2 regions of the Bradyrhizobium cosmicum genome follow, and region 2 is predicted to be linked to the other one. Evidence: predicted binding sites of a transcription regulator. Region 2 holds the regulator's gene; the other holds the start of a gene.
The links. Region 2 encodes LexA, which represses DNA repair genes until DNA is damaged. Its sites were predicted from a motif close to TGTTCNNNNTGTGTTCNG; they were not measured.
Positions count from the first base shown of each region.

Region 1: the regulator LexA is predicted to act here: its motif matches at 2,206-2,223, upstream of FNV92_RS30355 (ribonuclease T2 family protein).

Region 1 is NZ_CP041656.2:6,331,534-6,339,407, reverse strand. Features, by position in the region: gene FNV92_RS30365 (cold-shock protein) at 1-195, opposite strand, end outside; gene FNV92_RS30360 (23S rRNA (adenine(2030)-N(6))-methyltransferase RlmJ) at 449-1,309, opposite strand; gene FNV92_RS30355 (ribonuclease T2 family protein) at 1,455-2,159, opposite strand; gene FNV92_RS30350 (hypothetical protein) at 2,279-2,740, opposite strand; gene FNV92_RS30345 (hypothetical protein) at 2,922-3,215, shown strand; gene FNV92_RS30340 (DUF3617 domain-containing protein) at 3,261-3,791, shown strand; gene FNV92_RS30335 (ATP-binding protein) at 3,805-5,190, opposite strand; gene FNV92_RS30330 (response regulator) at 5,213-5,944, opposite strand; gene FNV92_RS30325 (MarR family winged helix-turn-helix transcriptional regulator) at 5,941-6,483, opposite strand; gene FNV92_RS30320 (branched-chain amino acid aminotransferase) at 6,822-7,874, shown strand, end outside.
Region 2 is NZ_CP041656.2:3,484,692-3,492,565, forward strand. Features, by position in the region: gene FNV92_RS16780 (GAF domain-containing protein) at 1-263, opposite strand, end outside; gene FNV92_RS16785 (hypothetical protein) at 513-941, opposite strand; gene FNV92_RS16790 (hypothetical protein) at 1,131-1,331, opposite strand; gene lexA (transcriptional repressor LexA) at 1,506-2,207, opposite strand; gene FNV92_RS16800 (molybdopterin molybdotransferase MoeA) at 2,384-3,595, opposite strand; gene FNV92_RS16805 (hypothetical protein) at 3,856-4,050, opposite strand; gene FNV92_RS16810 (HAD family hydrolase) at 4,199-4,828, opposite strand; gene FNV92_RS16815 (alpha-hydroxy acid oxidase) at 4,837-5,970, opposite strand; gene FNV92_RS16820 (S41 family peptidase) at 6,324-7,661, shown strand; gene FNV92_RS16825 (bifunctional diguanylate cyclase/phosphodiesterase) at 7,797-7,874, opposite strand, start outside.

The DNA.
Region 1 (7,874 bases), 2.8 Mb from region 2:
GACCGCCTTCGGTCCCTTCCCTTTCTTGTCCGGTTCGACTTCGAATGTAATACGCTGTCCTTCGGCAAGGTCCTTCAATCCTGCCCGCTCCACAGCGGTGATGTGAACGAACACATCGCGACCGCCGTCGTCCGGCTTGATGAAACCGTAGCCGCGCTCGCCGTTGAAGAACTTAACCGTTCCCGTCATGGCCATCGGGAAACTCCCCCTCATTGCTCCTCCGTCGCGACGCAGACGCACGCCACGACATGACCGGGCCTTACGGAGCCCGGGAGAGCTGGCCATCCTTGAACGGACCTTGTCGGTCCGGCCGGATCTTTCTTAGGCCTTCACTCCGCCGCAACCATTCGCGGAAGCGGAACGTAAAGCCAGTCACTGAAACAGCATAATACGGTTCTCTGCAGATTGACTACCGCTACTGCATATTTTTCCCAAGAATGCCGGAGCGTTACGGCCGCGGCACTTCTAATCGGAATCTGGCAGCTCCGCCCTGGCCGAGCGGCATTTCCAGCTCGGGCAGGATCGTCTTTAGCTCGCCGTGCAGCGTGTAGGGCGGGTTGACGATCAGCAGGCCGGTGGAGGTGAGGGCGGCGCCGTCGAGCTGCGGCGCGACACTGAATTCGAGGCGCAGACATTTTCCCGGCGGCTTTGCTGCGGCTGCGAGCCGCGCCACGAGCTGCGACAGCGCGTCGGTGGCGCGCCGGCTCTTGGCCGGATACCAGATTACATAGATACCAGTCGGCCATTTCGCGAAGGCCGCTGAGAAGGCCTCGCCGAGCCTTTCGAACTCGTCCTTTGCCTCGAACGGCGGATCGATCAGCACGATGCCGCGCCGCTCCTTCGGCGGCACGAAGGCAGGGAGCGCAACCCAGCCATCGAGATCGACCACGCGGGCCTGTTCGTCGCGGCGCAGCACGCCGATCAGCGCCTTGCGGGCCTTCGGCTCGAGCTCGCAGGCGACCAGACGGTCCTGCGGCCGCATCAGGCTGCGCGCGATCAGCGGCGAGCCCGGATAGGCCTTGAGCTCGGCCTTCGGATTGAAGGCGCGAACGATGTCGAGATAGGGCTTGATCAGCGCGATGGTGTCGTTCGACAGCCGTGCCTGCATCAGCCGCGCAATGCCCGTCAGCCACTCGCCGCTGCGGCGCGCCTCGTCGCTGTCGAGATCGTAGAGCCCGGCGCCGGCATGGGTGTCGATGACGCGGAACGCCCCCGGCTTGTCCTGCAGATAGGTGATGATGCGCGCCAGCACGATGTGCTTGATGACATCGGCGAAGCTGCCGGCGTGGAAGGCGTGACGGTAGTTCATGGAAGGATCTGCGGCTCATGAGAGAAGATGCGCAGCATCTTCTACTCGTCACGGCCGCGCTTGTCCCGGCCATCACGCGAAACCGCACGCAGGAAGGACGTGGATGCCCGGGACAAGCCCGGGCATGACGGAGGCCGTACTGACCTCAACCACCCCTGATCGGCGGCATCGTGACTTGGTCGCGGCGGCAGGCGCGGCGGTCGGTTTCCTCGCAGGCGCGGAACTGCAGATCCTTGCTGAGGCAGATTCGGACTTCGGAGAGCCGTGTCCGGTTGCAGGTGACCGACACGGCCGCATTGCTCAGGCCCGGATTGGCCTTGACGAAGGCCTCTTCCACCTCGCTTGGCGCCACGGTCTTGGCCTGCGACAGGTCGAGATATTCGGCCGGGATCTTCACCACGGCGCGCGCTTTGCGGATCGTCTCGAAATAATTGCGGCCGTCGAGCCCGGAGCAGGTGCCGTGCTTGTCCCACTCGTTGAAGATCAGGCCCGGCGCCGGCATGAGGTCGAGCATCGAGGAGACGATGTTGCGGTTCAGCCGCGGCGACGGCCGCTGGCAATATTCGGGGAAGCCGTTCTCATATTGAGGCCATAGCCCGTGCACCACGAAGGCATAGGGCCGCCCGCCGCACTGCATCTGCGAGCGCCCGCCGCGCTCGACGGCCTCCTCGCAGAACGAGGGCGACCACGACAGCGACAGCACATAGAAATCGAATTCGCCGGGCGCGTTCTGCCGCTTGTCCTGGGCCTTTGCACCGCTCGCGAAGACGACCAGCCCGGCTGCAAGGGGCAGGGCAAGCGTCAGTGAGATCATCAGGCGGGAGAAAGATTGCAATCTGGAATGAAACATGGCGACGCCCCTCAACTAGACTGTGCAATCGAGCCTAGCAGGCGAAAAGAACATTTCAAGAACAAATTTCGAGCGGCGCTGGCTTGGCTCCTGATCGGTCCGAATCAGGGCTGGTCGAATTACGGCTTGGCGGCGCGGCAGGCCGGATTGTAGGCCCAGTTGCGATCGACCCCGACCACGCACCATTCGACACCGTTGCCGTAGCCGGCAAAGCCGCCGTCCTCGATGATCGAGAAATGCACCTTGCGTGCCTTGCCGTCATTGAGCATGGCCTCACCGGTGCAATAGCGGCGCGGAATGTTGTCGGACTGCCAGGGCCGGAAAGCGACCTCGTGAACAGCGGCGAAGCCGGTGATCTTCAACGAGGAATTCCAGAACGAGCTTTCCTTTTCCCAGAACTGGGTGGCGATGGTCGGCAGCGCCTTGTCGCAATCGGCGACGGCGCCGTCATAGCGCGGCCCGCTGAGCCAGAAGTTCAGCTCCAGTGGATTGGCGGCCCTGGCCTCGCCGAGCGACAGCGCTCCGAACATGAGGCCGAACACGGCGGCAAAGCGGAGCGATTTCAGGGAGGGGGCGCGCATGGGCAATCCGGACAGCTGGGTCTTGAAGGCTGGACGGTGCCGCGAAGGCCCGGGCAGGTCAAGTGCAGCGCGGCAACACTTACCCAAGAGTTGACCATAACGTCGCAGCCGGCAGGGCTTCAGTTCTTTTCACTTCCATTCCGGCACCGTAAACTGGCGCCAACCAATTGGAGTAACGGGAATGCGAATCATTGCGGCCGCGGGCATTCTTGCCTTGGGTATTGTGGCGAGCCAGTCGGCGCGCGCCGATCTCCTTCCGGTGCCGCCGTTCAAGGGCAACGACACCGGCGGCATCATCGCCTATTCGATGGCGACCCAGGTCGATGCGCGTCAGGTCGCGGTCGATCACTGCGCGCGCTACGGCAAGGTGGTGAAGTTTCTCGCGGTGCAGGCCTATGAGGGCGGCTACATCTCGTTCTCCTGCCGCTGGGTGCCCTATGGCGCCGCCGAGCAGCCGATCCGCACGCTCTACTAAAGCGCTCTCATCGCGCCGCAATCTCTCAGCCGGGAGCATCGAAACATGACGCGCAAACTCGCTTTGCTCGGCTCGGCCCTTTGCGTCGTTCTGTCGGCAGGCGCGGCTTGCGCGGATGATCTGCCGGTGCGCAAGGCCGGTCTGTGGGAATTGAAGATGGTCAGGACGGGCACGCCTGTCCCTGAGATGACCATGCAGCACTGCACCGACGAGACCGTCGACAAGGAGATGAACAACAACGTCTCCCCGATGGCCAAGCAGATCTGCGCCAAGCAGGAGATCAAGAAGACCGCGACCGGCTATGTCAGCGATTCCGAGTGCAGCGTCGCCGGCATCAGCACGACCTCGCATGCCGAGATTACTGGCGATTTCAACTCGGCCTATACGGTGAAGACCTCGTCGCATGCGCAAGGCGGCGCTGTCGGTGCCGCGGGGCGCGACACCACCATGACCCTCGAAGCCAAGTGGCTCGGCGCCTGCAAGCCGGAGCAGAAGCCCGGCGACATCGTGATGCCCGGCGGCTTCAAGATGAACGTGCGCGACATCGACAAACTGAAGAATTTGCTGCCGAAGTAGGTGGGATCGTAGCCTACACCGGAATCCTCACACTCGCCCTCAATCCCCCCATCGGGCTGTCGCCGAGAGTGATGTCGCCGCCGTGTGAACGGGCGATGTCGCGGGCGATGGCGAGGCCAAGGCCCGTGCCACCTTCGTCCTGGTTGCGCGCGTTGTCCAGCCGCAGGAACGGCTTGAACACGTCTTCGCGCAGATGGACGGGAATGCCCGGCCCGTCGTCGTCGACCGTCACGGTCAAATAACGGTGATCGCGCTGGCCGGTGATGGCGATGCTCTTGCCGTAGCGCGCGGCGTTGGTGACGAGGTTGGCGAGGCAGCGCTTGAACGAGGCCGGCTTCACCGTGACCACAGGCAGGCCGTGGAACGCGACGGTGGCGGTGTGGCCGTGGCGTTCGGCGTCGCTGCGCAGCTCTTCGAGCGCCTGCGCCATGTCGGTCGGCTGCGACTGCTCGCCGGAATCGCCGCGGGCGAAAGCGAGATAGTCCTCAAGCATCATCGACATTTCGTCGACGTCCTTGCGCATGCCCTCGAGCTCGGGACTGTCGCCGATCAACTCCAGCTCGAGCTTGAAGCGGGTCAGGATGGTGCGCAGATCGTGGCTGACGCCCGCAAGCATCGCGGTGCGCTGCTCCATCGTGCGCTCGATGCGCGATTTCATTTCCAGGAAGGCGACCGCTGCGCGCCGCACCTCGCGCGCGCCGCGCGGCCTGAAGTTTGGCGCCTCGCGGCCCTTGCCGAAACTCTCCGCGGCATCCGCAAGGCGCAGGATCGGTTTGATCTGGTTGCGCAGGAATAGCACCGCGACGATCAGCAGGATCGATGACGTGCCGACCATCCAGAACAGGAAGATCTCCGAGTTCGAGGCATAGGCGGCGCTGCGCTGCGCGAACACGCGCATCACGGCATCGTCGAGCTGGATGCGGATCTCGACAAGGTTGGAGCGGCCGACGGTGTCGATCCAGAACGAGCGTCCGATCTGGCGGCCGAGCTGCACCGACAGCGTCTGGTCAAGCAGCGAGAAGAACGGTTTTGGTCCCGGGGGTGGCATGTCGCCGGGGGGCAGAAAATCGACCACCAACTGCAATCGCTGTCCGATGCTCTTGAGCTGGGCGCGGTCCTTGTCCTGCGGATAGCTCTTGTAGACGTCGATCAGCGCGGCGATGTCCTGCACCACCGCGGCTGATAGCCGTCGCGTCACCGTATTCCAGTGCCGCTCCATGAACACGAAGGCGACCACGGTCTGCAGGATCACCATCGGCACGATCATGATCAGCAGCGCGCGGGCATAGAGGCCGGTCGGCATCCAGCCCTTGAACGCGTTGCCCATCCAGCCATTGGCGGCTGAAACGCGGCCGGCAGCGCTCTTGAGCAGCGTCAGGCCGGTATCGATCGTGCTCATCGGTCGCGCTTCACTGATCTTTTTATGGCGAGGCCACCAGGCGATAGCCGATGCCGCGCACCGCCTGCAGGAACAACGGATTGGCCGGGTCGGTCTCGATCTTGCGCCGCAGGCGGTTGATCTGCACGTCGACGGCGCGTTCGTTGACGCTGCCATTGCCGGTCAGCGCGCTGCGCGGAATGGTCTCGCCCGGCGTCTCCGAGAGAATGCGCAGCATCTCGCGCTCGCGGTCGGTGAGGTGGATGACCTCCTCGCCCTGGCGCAATTCGCCGCGGTCGAGATGGTAGACGTAGGGACCGAACGCGATCTTCTCGACCGCCGCGGTTTGCGGCGGCGGTGCGGCACGCTTGAGGATGTTGTTGATGCGCAGCGCCAGCTCGCGCGGCTCGAATGGCTTTGCCACATAGTCGTCGGCGCCGATCTGCAAGCCCTCGATGCGGGCTTCGGCTTCGTGCCTTGCCGTCAGCATCACGATCGGCACCGAGGAGGAGGTCCGGATGAAGCGGGCGAGATCGAAGCCGGTCTCCCCGGGCATCATCACGTCGAGGATCAGCAGGTCGAAATGCAGGCCCAGCAGCTTCGAGCGCGCATCGCCGGCGCTCGCCGCGGTGGTGACGCGATAGCCTTCGCTGGCGAGGAAGCGCGACAGCAGATCGCGGATGCGGCGGTCGTCATCCACCAAAAGCAGATGAGGCGCGTCATCGGCCGGTTGCACCGGTGGGCGGGCGAGCGTGGCAGCGAGTGGCACGGTCACTCCTTTCCGTCTTGATTGACGTTGGCGAAGATCGTCTCCAGCACCTTGTCCGGATCGTCGCGGTCGATCATCGCGCGCAGGAAGCGCTTGACGGTCTCGGCATCCTCCGGCGCCATCTCGGCCAGCGCCCTGGTTATCCGCGTGGTCTGCAGACCGGCGAGCTTCTGCACCAGCGCCTCGCCCTTCGGCGTCGCGTAGAGCAGGCGCTGGCGGCGGTCATTGTCGCCGGTCTTCTGCACGATATAGCCCTCGTCCAGCAGCTGCTTGAGCACCCGGCCGAGCGACTGTTTTGTGATGCGCAGGACGTCGAGCAGGTCGGCGACCTTGAGACCGGGATAGCGATAGACGAAATGCATGACCCGGTGATGGGCCCGGCCGAAGCCAAAGGCCTCCAGCTCCTGGTCGGGATCGCCGACGAAATCACGATAGGCGAAGAACAGCAGCTCGATGATATCCCAGCGCAAATTGCCTCCATCGCCTGCGGCCGGCCGAGGCTCGGCAGCGTCTTGAGGGGGAGTCGCGAAATTTATGTCAGGCATATTGACGTATCTTGGGTTCAATGTTACAAAACGATCGACCCGCACGAAATTTTAGATCGTTTCGCGTGGGGGCGCATCGAAGCAGGCGGCCGGAGTGAGCCGGACAGGCGGCGACGGCCGAAGCAGATCTACCGTGCGATTGTCGAGCGGCATTTCGGCAAAACATACTGGACTTCCGCCTTCCGCAAAAGCATGTCCTCGGCGACATGCTGGCCACGGAAACCGGCCGTAACAAGGCTGGCGGTGGTCCGGCCAGAAACCACATCAAGCCAGCCGGGCCCGAAACAGGGTAGGCAGGCGCCAGGACAGCCGCCACCGGCAGCGGGAGGCCTAAGGACATGAGCATGAAATTCGACATCCAGCCCGCATCCAACCCTACGCCAGAAAAGGACCGCGTCGCCAAGCTGGTGGACCCCGGCTTCGGGCGGGTCTTCACCGATCACATGGCGATCGTCCGCTACAACCAGGCCAAGGGCGGCTGGTACGAGGCCAAGATCGAGGCCCGCACCAACTTCCAGCTCGATCCGGCCGGCGCCGTCCTGCACTATGCCCAGGAAATCTTCGAGGGGCTCAAGGCCTACAAGCGCGACGACGGCGGCGTGAACCTGTTTCGCCCCGACGCCAATGCGCGGCGCTTCAAGGACTCCGCCGATCGCATGGCGATGGCGCAACTGCCCGAGGACGTCTTCATCGAAGCGGTCGAGCAGGTCGTGCGCATTGACCGCGCCTGGATGCCGGGCGGCGAGGGCAGCCTTTACTTGCGGCCCTTCATGATCGCGAGCGAGACCTTCCTCGGCGTCAAGCCGTCGTCCGAATACATCTTCGCGGTGATCGCCTCGCCGGTCGGCTCGTATTTCAAGGGCGGACCCGCGCCCGTCTCGATCTGGGTGTCGGAGAACTACACGCGTGCGGCCGTCGGCGGCACCGGTGCCGTCAAATGCGGCGGCAATTACGCGGCGAGCCTGCGTGCGCAGGCCGAAGCGATCCAGCACGGCTGCGATCAGGTCGTGTTCCTCGACGCGATCGAGCGCCGCTACATCGAGGAGCTCGGTGGCATGAACGTGTTCTTCGTGTTCGAGGACGGCTCGCTGTCGACGCCGCCGCTCGGCACCATCCTGCCCGGCATCACCCGCGACTCCATCATCACGCTCGCCCGGGATGCCGGTAAGACCGTGCGCGAGGAGCCGTACTCGCTCGACCAGTGGCGCAAGGACGCGGCCTCCGGCAAGCTGAAGGAGGCGTTTGCCTGTGGCACTGCCGCCGTGATCTCGCCGATCGGCAAGGTGCGTTCGGTGAGCGGCGATTTCGAGATCGGCGGCGGCGCCGCCGGCCCCGTCGCCATGGGCCTGCGCAAGCAGCTCGTCGACATCCAGTACGGCCGCACCAACGAT
Region 2 (7,874 bases):
GGCACGGCCACGCCGCAGGTGAGGCCGGCTGCGAGCGCCTGATCCGTCCGCTTGAAGTAGGAATTCGCGAATTTGGTGAGGATCACGGGATGGCCGCAGGCCCAGGCCTTGCCGGGAAGGCCCTCGTCATACCCGAAACGCAGATCTTCGCTGGCGGCCTTGAACGCGGATAGCCCTTCGCTGTAGAGGCCGCCGCCGAATTTCAGCCGCATGCGCGTCCGGTCGGGCACCCAGAGTTCAACGACGCGAATGAAGGTCTTCATCGAACGTGCCCGCCTCCAAGAGCCAAGACACCAGCCGGGACACCAACCGGAACAGCATCGGCCATTTGCTTGCGGAACGGACGTTCAAAATTCAGGCAGGACCGCGCAAACTTCGTGCGGCGGAGAGGGATGGTGGGCTGGCTTCGCCGTTTCGGGTTCTGGAGACGCAAACCAATCCGTGTCGCCGGCCTCGGCCGGCGATGGCGATTTCAATCCCGTGTCCCGACTCGAAGGCCGGGGATGGCTGCGTTAGCCGATCGGCAGGCGGGTGATGGTCGGTCGGCCGTTGGCGTTGGACTGCGGCTTGTTCTCGCCAGGGGGCTGTGTCACCGGCAGTTGCAGCACGGTCGCGTGCTGGCCTTCGACGAGCTGCGTCACCAGCACGTATTTGCCGTCGGGGAATTCGATCGCGTCATGATGACGGTCGGGAATGTGTGGATCGATCTTGCCGAACTTGCCGACGCGGGAGTTTACGGTGCGCGTCCAGATCCAGCGATTGTCGTAGCGGACGTTGTCGGCGAAGGCGAGCTCCGTTCCCGGCAGCAGGCAGACCGCAACGGTCGGATCAGCTGCGGAGGCAAAGCCGCGCGTCGAGGTGCCGCGGAAGGTTGTCGAGACGATCGTCTCGCCGATTTCCGCGGGACGCGATGCGACGGCATGCAGGCTGTAGTCACACATCGGGATGCTCCTCATGCAAGATAGCAGCCCGCGCCTCTTCTGAGGCGGAGGCCTCTATCAGAGTGGAAGCACCAAGCGTCTGCCCGGTTGTAGGCAAATCTGCGGCTCGCCGCCGCAGGCCGCGATCACATTATCTTTTTCGACCGCGCTGGGAACAATGCCTGTTGCCGTGCATTCCGGCCGCGCGTGTCAGCGCCCCGCAGGCGCCGACCAGCCCGAATACTGCCAGCCCGGCTGCGACGGCTGCTCCACCGCGTTGCGTGCATTTCTGACTTGTTCGCTCACGGCGTTGTCCTTGCGGACGTGGTGCCGCGCTTGTGCGGCAACGGCCTGCGACGCTGATGCTGCGACCAGCGCCGCCGTGACTGCGCTTATGATGATCTTGCGCATGACTTCTCCTCGACTCTTCAAGGCCGCACAGCGATGAGTGCTTCGTGCGGCGTGTCGAGGATGTAGCGCCGGAGGAGGGGGCGGATAATCTGCGCGAAACCAGAAGGACTATCCAGCGGGAGCGGACAATCGTCCGCTCCAGTCGTTGACCGCGATCGCTGATCGCGGACGGGTCTAGTATTTCCGGTAAAGCCCGATCAGCTTGCCCTGGATCTTCACCCGGTTGGGCGGCAGGATGCGCACTTCATAGGCCGCATTGGCGGGCTCGAGAGCGATCGAGGCGCCGCGGCGGCGGAAGCGCTTGAGCGTCGCTTCCTCGTCGTCAATCAATGCCACGACGATATCGCCGGTGTCGGCGCTCTCGTTGCGCTGGATCAGCGCCATGTCGCCGTCGAGGATGCCGGCCTCGACCATAGAATCGCCGCGCACTTCCAGCGCGTAATGCTCGCCCGAGCCGAGCATGTCAGGCGGTACACTGATGGTGTGGCTGCGGGTCTGCAACGCCTCTATCGGCGTACCGGCGGCGATCCGGCCCATGACCGGTACCGCGACGGGACGCTCGCCCTCGTCGGCGGGCGGGCTGGAGGTGGTGCGTACCTTGCCGAGATTGCCCTCGATGACGCTCGGCGTGAAGCCGCGGCGGCTGCCGGCGGCGGCCTGAAGCTCGGGAAGCTTGATCACCTCGATGGCGCGGGCGCGGTTCGGCAGCCGGCGGATGAAGCCGCGCTCCTCGAGCGCGGTGATCAAGCGATGGATGCCCGATTTCGAGCGCAGATCGAGCGCGTCCTTCATCTCGTCGAAGGAGGGCGGCACGCCGCTTTCCTTCAGCCGTTCGCTGATGAATCGCAGAAGCTCGTATTGTTTGCGCGTTAACATCTCGACCAAAATCCCCCGGTTGATGTCGTCCGATTCCGAGACGCTGAATTCAGCAGTAAGCCGCTACATGCTCGAAACAAATCATGAACGGACACTATATGTTCGATACATGTTCCGCAACTGCTTAATTTACCGTGAACGCCGCAGAGTTCGCGGAACGCATGCGAACGAGGCGGTCAGACGGGCAGTCGCAACACCTCGCAGGGCGCGCCGGATTCGGCCTTCGGCGCGAACGGCGCGCGCACGAGAAGTGCCTGTGCTGCAGCGAGATTCGAAAGCAGCGAGGAATCCTGGTCATCGACGGGAATGGCAGCGAGCGTGCCGTCATCACGCAGCTCGAGGCGTGCGCGCAGATAATCCTCGCGCTGGTCATTGGCGCGGACGTCGCGGCCGAGCACCGCGCGCTCGCGGCGGTGATGAATCACCGAGCGGCCCGACAGCGCACGAATCAGCGGTACCATGAACAGGAAGCCGCACACGTAGGATGACACGGGGTTGCCGGGCAGGCCGATCACGCGCATCGCCCCGAGCCGGCCGTTCATCATCGGCTTGCCCGGCCGCATAGCGATCTTCCAGAACGCCATCGAGACGCCTTCGTCCCGCAGCGCCTGCTGGACCAGATCATGGTCGCCGACCGAGGCGCCGCCGGTCGTGATCAGGATATCGGCGCCACTCTCGCGGGCGCGCCGGATGCCGGCGGTGGTCGCTGCAAGCGTGTCGGCGGCAATACCGAGGTCGATTGTGTCGGCGCCTTCGCTGCGGGCGAGCGCATGCAGGGCGTAGCCGTTGGAATAGACGATCTGGCCGGGACCCGGCGCGCTGCCCGGCATCACCAGCTCGTCGCCGGTGGCGAGGATGGCGACCTTCGGACGGCGGCGGACGGGCAAATGCGGGTGATTCATGCCGGCGGCGAGCGCGAGGTCGCGCTCGGTGAGGCGGGCCCCCTTGCGCAACAGCACGTCTCCTTCCGAGAAGTCGACGCCGGCGGGACGGATGTGACGCCCGGTCACGGCGGCTTCCCTGATCGTGACGCGCTTGCCCTCGGCAACCGTATCCTCCTGGATCACGACGGCGTCGGCACCATCAGGAACGACGCCCCCGGTGAAGATCCGCACCGCTTCGCCGGCGCTGACCGTTCCCGCAAACGGCCGGCCCGCCGCGACCTCGCCGATCACTTTCAGTTGGGAATCGATCTTCGCCGCATCGGCCGCGCGCACCGCATAGCCGTCCATCGCCGACATTGCCTGCGGCGGCTGCGTCCGCAGCGCGGCGATATCGCGCGCGAGCACACGGTGAAAGGCCTGGCCGAGGGCGACCGCTTCCTCGGCCAGAGGCTCTGCACCCGCCAGCACGGACGCAAGCGCATCGGAAACCGGCATCAAGGCCACGGGTCAGACTCCTGCGAGCACGTTCTGCAAATCGGCGGCGAGAGTTCTAGCTGAGTGCAGGCGCGGAGGCAAAACAGCGATGGCGCAGGATGACTTATCCTGCGCCGTCTGACTTGCGGGCGAAGGGGAACGTCAACGAAGGATAGACGTCAGCTCCGCCGCTGCATGATCCGAGAGGCGAGACAGAGCGGCACCAGCGTGGCGATGGCAAATACGAGAATCGCACGCACGAGAAGGGCGAGTGCCACGGCCAGTGTCGATCACGTCCCCGGCTGCCTGCGCGGACTGACATCCGGCGCGGCGGCGCCCTGGTCCCTGTCGGGCATCGGGTCGGCCTGGGCTTTCAGGTCGGCGGCCTTGCTGATCAGTTTTGCGGAGAGGTCAGAGTCCGAGGTGGTTCTGGCGAATTTCATCAACAGGGAGGCCTGCTTGGTGAGGTAGGTTTTGCCCAGCACGATGATAAGTCCGATCCCAAATTCCCAACAGACTCATGAGTCCGCGAGCGGGCATTCGTTCCGGGATCTGCGTATAAAATTGCACAGAGGGTTTTGGTTCCGCATTGCCAGCTGAAATTGTTCGGGGAATTGGCCGTTTGCTTCTGCGTCAGATCCCGAGCGCCCTCAGTGCGTTGCCGACATCCGTCGCCGAGGTGACGTGTACGGCGGTCAGGCCGCATGCCCTGGCTCCCTCGATGTTCTCGGCGAGATCGTCGAAGAACACGATCCGGCTCGCCGGCACGCCCATTGCCGCCACGACATGGTCGAAGGCCTCCGCATCCGGCTTGCGCAGGCCGATACTGGACGACAGGTACACTTCGCGGAAATGGTCGAGCAGGCCGGCATACTCTTTCGAGAAATAGTCCACATGCGGCCGGTTGGTATTGGAGAAGGCGTAGAGCGGCAACTGCTTCGCCGCGCGCGGCAACAGCTCGGCGATGTCAGGCATCTCGCCGGCGAAGATCGCGTTCCAGCCCTCGAGGAACTGCGCATCCGAGATGCCGATCCCGAGCGACGAGCGCAGCGAGGCGAAGTAGTCCTCGTCGCTGATCTTGCCGACCTCGTGCAGCCGGTAGGCTTCGTCGCGCACATAGCGCGCGACGATCGCTTCGGGCGGGCAGCCGGCATGTCCCGCCCAGCAGGCGATCGCCTTGGAGAAGTCGATGTCCAGCACGACGCGCCCGAGATCGAACAGAAGCGCGTCCGCGCTGCCGGGAGAGAGCGAGTTCACCTGCATCCTTTCACTCAGTAGCGATACGGATCGTGGTCGAACAGCGGGAACGCGCTGAACACGCTCGGCGCATTGGTTGCGGTGGCCTGATGCAGGCAGGACTTGTCGACTTCGGCGAACGAGGTGGCGCCGAGCAGGCCGAGGCAGCGCAGCACCTCGTCCTCCAGCAGTTCCAGCATCCGCGTCACGCCGGCCTCGCCGTTGGCCGCCAAGGCCCAGCATTGCAGCCGGCCGATGCCGACCACGTCGGCACCCGCCGCGATCGCCTTGACGATGTCGGTGCCACGGCAGAATCCGCCGTCGACCATGATTTTGGCGCGGCCCTTCACGGCATCGATGATCTCCGGGAGCACATGCATGGCGCCGCGGCCGTGATCGAGCTGGCGGCCGCCATGATTGGAGACGTAGATCCACTCGACGCCGTGATCGACCGCGATCCGGGCGTCCTCAGCGGTGGCGATGCCCTTGAGGATCAGCGGAATTTTGAATCTGTCCTTGACCATCTTCACGGTCCGCCACTCCAGGGCCTTCTGGTAGTCCCCGCCGGTGGCACGCAGGCGGCTTTCGCGAACATAGCGCTTGGCGATGTCACGTTCGCGACGGCTGTAATGGGCGGTATCGACCGTCAGGCAGAAGGCGGCGTAGCCGTTCTTCTCGCTGCGGCTGACGACATCGGCGACGAAGGCGTCGTCGCCGCGCACATAGAGCTGGTAGAGCCGCAGCGCGTCCGGGGCGGCTTCGGCGGTCTTCTCCAGGCCGGGCTCGGATACCGAGCTCAGCATATGCGCCGCACCGAAAGTGCCGGCGGCGCGCGCAACGCTTGCCGCGCCGTCCGGATCGAAGATCTCGAGCGCACCGACGGGGGCGAGTACCACCGGCAGCCGCATCCTGCGGCCGAACTGCTCGACCGAGCCGTCGACCTTGCTGACGTCGCGCAGCACGCGCGGTCGGAAGGCGATCTCGTCCAGCGCCATGCGGTTGCGGCGCATCGTGGTCTCGGTTTCGGCGGCGCCGACGATATAGTCCCAGGCGTTCTGGTTGAGGTTGGCGCGCGCCTTGCGGATGAATTCGTGCAGGTTCTGGAACGGCTCGTTGCTGGAGCCGAGCTCGACGTTCCTTTCCGGCCGGATGCGGGGCGCGTCGTTCATTTGTTGTCCTCCCGAGAATTTGAAGCGTTATAGTCACCGCCTATCGTGTCCGGCCCTCCAAAACCATCCTAAATTCGCATAGCTGCAAGGTGAGGGCGGGCCGACCGATTCCCGCCTTGCGAAACGGCCCCGGAACGTTGCCAAAAGTTCAGGTTCGGGCGAAGGGATTTTTACGGTGTGCAAGCCAGCGTGGTATCCCGGCCTTGAAGAAACCAGAATGGTATTGTGAGAAGCGGGCTGGATCGCCATTTGCATGGCGGCTTCCGGGCCCAAGAGACTTCCAAGGCCCCTGTGACTTTCCGGACTCCCAGTGAACTGCCCCAGAACGGCGAAGCAAAAAGGCTACCTGATCCATGCGGAAATCCCTGCTCTTCCCCTTGGGGGCGCTCACGGGAGCGTGTCTGACCCTTCTGGTAGCCAGTCCGCACGGCGGCGTCTGGGCGGCACGGGCGGCGGCAAGCGCGGATGATGCCTACTCCCAGCTCAATCTGTTCGGCGAAGTGTTCGAGCGGGTGAAGGCGAGCTACGTCGAGAAGCCCGACAACGCCAAGCTGATCGAAGGCGCCATCACCGGCATGGTGACCTCGCTCGATCCGCATTCGCGCTACATGAACGACAAGGCCTGGACCGAGATGCAGGAGACCACTTCCGGCGAGTTCGGCGGGCTCGGCATCGAGGTCACGATGGAAGAGGGCCTGGTCAAGGTCGTCTCGCCGATCGACGACACGCCAGCCTCCAAGGCCGGCATCATGTCCGGTGACCTCATCAGCAAAATCGACGGCGATGCCGTGCAGGGCATGACGCTCGAGCAAGCGGTCAACAAGATGAAGGGCCCGGTCGACACCCAGACCAAGCTCACCATCGTGCGCAAGGGCGCCGACGCCCCTCTCGACGTCGCGATCAAGCGCGAGATTATCCATGTTCGCCCGGTCCGCTTCCACGTCGAGAACGGCGACATCGGCTATATCCGTGTCACCTCGTTCAACGAGCAGACCACTGATGGCCTGAAGAAGGCGATCGCCGCGATCTCCAAGGACATCCCCCAGGAGAAGCTCGTCGGCTACGTGATGGACCTGCGGAACAACCCGGGCGGCTTGCTCGATCAGGCCGTGTCGGTGTCGAGCGCGTTCCTGCAGCGCGGCGAAGTCGTCTCGACCCGTGGCCGCAATCCGGAGGAGACCCAGCGCTTCACCGCGCATGGCGGCGACCTCATCAAGGGCAAGCCGCTGGTGGTGCTGGTCAATGGCGGCTCGGCCTCGGCTTCGGAGATCGTGGCCGGCGCGCTGCACGACCACAAGCGCGCCACCATCATCGGCACGCGCTCGTTCGGCAAGGGCTCGGTGCAGACCATCATTCCGCTCGGCACCGGCAACGGCGCGCTGGCGCTGACCACGGCGCGCTATTACACGCCGTCGGGCCGTTCGATCCAGGCCCAGGGTATCGCGCCGGACATCGAGATCCTCCAGGACGTGCCGCCCGAGCTGAAGGGCCGGATGGACACGATGGCGGAGTCGCAGATGCGGGGTCACCTGCAGGCCGCCGACGGCACCGAGCAGACCGGCTCGCAATCCTACGTTCCGCCAGAAGAGAAGGACGACAAGGCCCTGCACGCGGCCTACGACTTCCTGCACGGCGTCACCGCGAATGCGGTCGCTGCGAAGCCCGCGCCGAAGGCGGCTGTGCCGAACTAAATCTTATCGACGATTTTCAGATATCGCCCGGAAGCGGATGACCGCTCCCGGGCGAGTTCGTTTTGGGATGCCGTCTCGGCTCGGTTGTATAGCCGCAAAGGTCGCTTCACCGCGGCCGTCGCGCCCGGACAGGACCTAGCCGGCCTCGCGGCGGCGGCTTTCCGCGCCGTCGCGCTCGGCGAGGCGGCTGCGATGCAGCGCGAACAGCTCCAT